2 regions of the Bacillus sp. TCT6 genome follow, and region 1 is predicted to be linked to the other one. Evidence: riboswitches for the same ligand, from Rfam matches in the RefSeq annotation. Region 1 holds a riboswitch; the other holds the start of a gene.
The links. A riboswitch is a leader RNA that binds a small molecule or an ion and turns the genes downstream of it on or off. The one in region 1 is predicted to bind magnesium.

Region 1 (3,172 bases):
AAAAACAAAAAGAAGGTGTTGCATAAGTCAAAGTTCGACTTATGCAACATCCCTCTTTCCAAACTATTTATAGCATATTTATTAATATTTCAGGTCTTCCCCAATTCATTTCTTCACAAACAAATTTAAGTTTTTCTTCATCCATTGTGTGTAGTCCCTCTTCTAGTGAACATGAAATTGGAACTTCACAGTGAATTTGTGCTAATTGCAACGAAATATTTAAGTTCTCTAAATCACTTTCAATCTTCGTACGCTGCGCTTTCGTTAATGATTCTACATTTTCTAGTACAGCGGATACTGTTCCGTGCTCTTGAATAAGCTTATACGCTGTTTTTTCACCGATACCTTTTACACCTGGATAATTATCACTTGTATCTCCCATGAAAGCTTTTGCATGGACGATTTGCCACGGCTCTACACCTTTTTCTTCCATGATTTTCTCCGGTGTGTAATATTCGTAATTTCCAATTCCTTTACGCAGAAGCATAACTGTAACGTTCTTATCAACAAGTTGAAGTAAATCTGTATCACCAGTTAAAATATAAACTTCAGCTTCATTGCAATATTGTTTTGCAAGCGTACCGATACAATCATCGGCTTCGTAGCCTTTCATACCGATAACTGGAATGGATAATTTCGCAGTCATTTCTTGCACTAAATCAAATTGAGGAATTAATTCTTCTGGTGGCGCTGCACGATTTGCTTTATAATTCGAGAACGATTCTGTTCTAAATGTCGTACTTCCCATATCCCAGCATGTAACGATATGTGTTGGTTCGATCGCTTGCGTAGCTGTTAACAAGTGTTTCATATAACCATGAATCCCGTTTGTAGGGGTTCCATCTTGTCGTTTCATAAATTGTCCGTAAACACTTGTTGCGTAAAAAGCACGAAATAATAGTGCCATACCATCAACTAATAATACTTTTTTCATAATTCCTCTCCTATTAAAAAAATAATAACCTCACGTTATCACGTAAGGTTATATAAATAGATTACCATTCTACGTTTTTGCTCAACTTTGTCTATTATACATGGTTTTTGTATATTTAGCACCATTAACACATTAAGACATCCTACTACAACAAGTATGCAATATGCCTGAATACGTATTTTTTCCAGTAGAAACAACGACAGCCTTTGCATTTCCACTAACAATATGCGAACCTTTAAAACATACATTTTCAAGCTCAAGTGGATTATAATCTTTCATCCGTTTTAATGGAATAAATCGTTTACGTTCAAGGTGATAGCAGCTTTCAAACTTCTCTATACTCGCTTCGTTTCCCGTTAACACAGACTCATTTACTAATAAATCATCTGCATAAATAATACGTACATCAGCTGGCACAGCATCTCCAGCCGAAAGAAAAATCATATCTCCAGGTACAAGTTCTTGCACTGGTATCTCCATCATTTTCAGTTCACTATTTAGCCCTGTACTACTAGAACATTCTACTCTAGATACAGTAATCGTTTCACGTTGTAATTCATCACACACACGTTGTTTTGAAAAACCTGGGATCATGCCACCAAGCTTCATCATTACTTCTGCAAGAAGTGCTCTTTTTGAAGTTAGTTCATTTCGGCCATATACTTGAATACGTTTTTGTGCCTCTTTCATTGATAGTCCGTCTCTTGTTGTTTTAAAATATGCAAATACAGATTTTACATCTCTTGTTGCAATTTCAATTAATAAATCTTTATTTTTTTGAAGCATTGTTTGTTCTTTTATTGATTTTTTACTTAGTTTATATGACGTGTTACCCACAGTTTTGTTTGCATATAACATATTATCGTCTCCTCCTTTACAACATAGGAAGAAACGCTTTGTTTCTCAATTTATCCACTTTACTGTGAAAGTGTCTAGCGCTTTATAAACGCTACATTGTGATAAATATAGAGGGAGGAACAAATCGTTTCCTGCCTACATCATATATTTTTGATTTGAAGTATATGGGTAACGGAACCGAGTCAGAATTTGACATGCTCCTCACCTCCTCGTTTAATTTTATAGTTTATACTATGAAATTACTCATAGCTTGGTAACAAAAAAGACCCCTACCCTTAAGAGAGTAGTGGCCATTACATACACAAATAAACGATTTCTAATATAATTAGAAATCTACGGACCTCTCCCTCACCGAGTTTTAGCACTGTATAGCATAGGTACATTACCAGCTACGTTAAGAAAAACCTTAATTCGATCATTCCTGTTGACCCATTGGCGTCTCTCGACATTTTTGGGCAGTAGCATTTCTCTATACAGGAGCCTCACCTAACAGAGACTTATTTTCATTACATTGAAAATGTTACTCTTATTTAAAATAGATGTCAACCGTAGCCTACAATTTTTTCAAAAGGTATGGCAAACTAACATATATAAAGTGAAACTTTAATCAGTGGGGTTTTGTTCATCCCCCACTGATTATTAGCCCTCACCAATCGGGCTGCCCGGCAAATAGCGGAATAAAATAAAAAACTTTACGTTTAAACGTAAAGTTTTTAATAAGTTATACAGCCAGCAATTACAATCCCAATTGAAAGCGATAAAAACATAAGAAAAAGACCGACTGCTTGATTATCTTCTTCAAGACTTTTGTTTATATTAAAGCGTGGTGTAAGCCACTCAGCTAAATAAAAAACGATAATTTGAGCCAAAATCCCAACTGCTCCCCACGAAATCATATCAAGAAGTGAAATTGAATTAGCTGCTGTCGAATATAAAACAATAGCTAACCCAAGTAATCGTCCTCCAAGCACATAGCTTACCGCCTTATTCCCTTGAGCCATTAACTTAAATTCCTTAACTTTCGTTGTCACTTCCATCAAGAACAGACCAATACATAAAAGTCCGAGTGTTACTGCTAAATATGATAAAAAATTAATCATTTTTCCCCCTCCTTTTTATACCTACCGGTAAATAGTACGATTCATTTCCTGTAATCTTTTCTCCCGCGCGAATACCGATACTACTTGCTTTTCCAGCAATTAAAAAAGAACCAAACACATACGACAGTTTCTCCATCCCTTTTTCTGTTTCCAAGGATACGACTGGAAGTTCTATATACTTTTGAAATATCGGCAGTGAAGTTTTATACGTTTGATGTGCATTTTGAAGCATAATATTTTCATCCTTATCGCGAATCGTAATTGTATCTCCTTCTCTACC
Region 2 (3,172 bases), on a different contig from region 1:
GGAGTAAAGCACAAACTATTAACCCTATTGTTCCTAAAAGTAGCTTTGTTAATTGAGAATCAACAAAATGTCTACTGGTATAATCGTAATGTTGGACAGCGACAATGGAGCTTGCACTATACATCATGATAATACCTAAAGTACATGTTATGAATAGAGGAAGGAGCAATAGATAATCGATTTTTAATATTTTTTTCATTTTAATATCCTCCTGATTTAAAACAAAACATAATATTACATTTGCTAATGAATAGAATCTTGTTCTCGTCAATTACTAAATATGACTTTTGTTTGGGAAGATTCTATCGCTTACTCCCTGTTTTTTCACGCAAAAATCCCCCTAGTATGTAACTAGAGGGATTCAAAATGGCATGACTAAATAAGGCTTTTTTCCCCCTAGTAGAGCTTTGGCACTATACAACGTAAAGTAATGAAAATTCATTACTTAGCTATCTTAAGAAGAGCCTTAATCCGACAATTCCTGTTCTACCCATTGGCGTCTTTCGACATTTTTGGGCAATAGCCTGTGTTTGCATAGGAGCCTCACCTAACAGGTTAAGCAATATAAATTTTATGTGTTTGTTTCGTGTAGCAAGCCAAGCATAAATATATTTTTTTTGCTTGTCAAGCAACCATATTGCTAATTTTATTTGTTTTATTGCTTTATAGTCCTTTGAGAAATGATATGAAAAAATGTATGTAATCATTCCGTATAAGTACATATTTTTGACTTGTAGTGAATCGTTTGATTAAGTAGTTTAACCATATAAATTTGATAAACAGTAAAGAAGATTTTAATCATAAAAGAAGATTTTTTTATGAATGTTCTTTCGATATACAGAATGACTAATTATTCATCTTTTGTTATAAAGTTGGAATTTGATTAAAAACAATAAGTTTCATATGCTTTATTACGTTTCTTCGAATTAAATCTATTTGAATTCTATGTTTTTTAAGGGGAATTTTAAATTTATAATAAAATATAATTTCATTTTCTATAAAAGATTTTTTTATGAATGGAATTGAAAGTCAGTTGACAAATATTAAATTCTGGTTTAAATTTTGAAGTAATTCAATAAACTTTGTTAGGTGAGGCTCCTGTATAGAGAAACGCTGCTGCCCAAAAATGTCGAGAGACGCCAATGGGTCAACAGGAACGGTCGGATTAAGGCCCTTCTTAATGTAGCTGGTTATAAAAACCTATGCTATACAGTGCTAAAACTCAACGAGGGAGTGGTATACGATTTGATAGAAAGGCACCTCTGTGATTTTGGCAGAGCTGTCTTAATAATCATTTATTTGTATTGTGAAAAACCTTTACTCCTTTTTGAGTAAAGGTTTTTCTGTTTAATGTTATTTATTTTTATCTTGTCTATATTCAAAAAGGAGGTAATTCTAACTAATGAATTGATTGCAATGTAACTATTATTGCTTTAATAAAAAATTTAAGACAGATAAAATAAAACAAAACCACTCATGAAACTCTAGAGTCTCCCTTAGCAATATGAGGAGGAGTTAACATGAAGAAATTATTAAAGGAATTACTTATAACCAAAAATAACTTGGATGCAGAGAAAGTTTTACGTCATCCATCGTATGATATTGCACAAGAAGTAAAACAGTTTTCAATTGAAGATCAAGTCATATTGCTAAATACAATACCTGTATTAAAAAGCTCTAAAATTCTTCAATATATGAGTGCAGAAGAAAAATATAATATCTTAATTCACTTATCTGAAAATAAAGCCAAAAAGTTGCTAAATTTACAACCGATTGATGAATTAGTAGATTTACTTCTAGCGGTTCATCCAGAAAAACAGGCTAAATTAATGGCGTATCTAGATAAAATTACAAAACATAACGTGAAAAAATTGATGACTTTCAAACCTGAAACGGCGGGAAGTCTTGTAACAAGTGATTTTGTTGCAGTTAGAGGAAATTGGTCAGTAAAAATGACATTGAAGTACATTAGGGAACATTCTAAAAATGTAGAATCAATATCTTATAGTTATGTTCTTGATAATCACGGTTATCTTAAGGGAATCGTTTCCATACATGAGTTATTACTAGCACCAGATGAAGAGATATTATCTACTATCATGATTCAAGAGGTAATTTCAGTACAAGCTGAAATTGATCAGCAAGAAGTTGTAAAAAAGCTACTGAATTATAATTTAGCAGCAATACCTGTCACAACAGCAAATAATAAAATGATTGGTATTATAACATTTGATGACGTAATGAATGTTATGGAAGCAGAAGCTACAGAAGATATTCAAAAGTTAGGCGGAAGTGAACCATTAAATCAATCTTACTTTGAAGCTAGCATTTGGAGCATTTTCTTAAAACGTCTACCATGGTTATTACTTCTTTTTGTTGCTGAGGCATATACAGGTACAGTATTAAAGTATTTTGAAAACGAAATTGAAACTGTAGTTGCCCTTGCTTTCTTTGTTCCATTATTAGTAGGTACTGGAGGGAATACAGGAACACAGGTTGTAGCAACAATTACTCGTGCAATTGGTATTGGAGAGGTGAAATTTAAAGACATTTTTCGTGTAATGAAAAAGGAATTTGCAATTGGTATGCTTCTTGGACTTGCACTTGCGGTAGCTGGACTCACTCGTGCTTATATGTTAGGTGTTGGAACAGAAGTTGCACAAGTTGTAGCAATCACTTTATTATTTATTGTTATTTGGGCCTCTCTTGTTGCAGCTGTTTTACCTTTAATTCTAAGAAAATTAAAACTGGATCCTGCAGTTGTTTCAGGTCCATTTATTACAACATTTGTTGACGGAACAGGATTAGTAATTTATTTCATGGTTGCAAAAGCGTTATTAAATTTGTAAATATACACTGAAAAAAACAAATGTGGAATAAGTATTTTGCCTTGATTACTAAAATATAGTGGGAAATTTAGTAATGAGAAAATCAAACACTTTTGTCTTTAGATAAATAATATTTTAATGGATTTATTGAAAGTAATGAATGCTGGAGGATAAAACTATGAAACATCTAAGAAAAATCTTCAAAAGAATCTTGCTTCTATTTTCTATTTTAATGATTATTGGCATAGGAATATTATTTGGTACTAGCTATGGCCGAGAGCTTCGTATAACAATCGCTGGGAGTATACTAACTTCTCAGCATCCACAATATGCGAAATATACAC

Region 2: linked by a shared signal. The riboswitch ahead of mgtE (magnesium transporter) and the one ahead of AC0ONG_RS06605 (P-type ATPase actuator domain-containing protein) in region 1 are both predicted to bind magnesium.

What each region holds. Positions count from the first base shown of each region.
Region 1 is NZ_JBVYHX010000001.1:1,285,371-1,288,542, reverse strand. Features, by position in the region: gene AC0ONG_RS06610 (5'-3' exonuclease) at 68-934, opposite strand; gene AC0ONG_RS06605 (P-type ATPase actuator domain-containing protein) at 1,067-1,792, opposite strand; M-box (ykoK) riboswitch at 2,128-2,293, opposite strand; gene AC0ONG_RS06600 (DUF350 domain-containing protein) at 2,506-2,892, opposite strand; gene AC0ONG_RS06595 (glutathionylspermidine synthase family protein) at 2,885-3,172, opposite strand, start outside.
Region 2 is NZ_JBVYHX010000002.1:55,953-59,124, reverse strand. Features, by position in the region: gene AC0ONG_RS27330 (FtsW/RodA/SpoVE family cell cycle protein) at 1-199, opposite strand, end outside; M-box (ykoK) riboswitch at 386-562, opposite strand; M-box (ykoK) riboswitch at 1,075-1,240, shown strand; gene mgtE (magnesium transporter) at 1,521-2,849, shown strand; gene AC0ONG_RS27320 (phosphodiester glycosidase family protein) at 3,007-3,172, shown strand, end outside.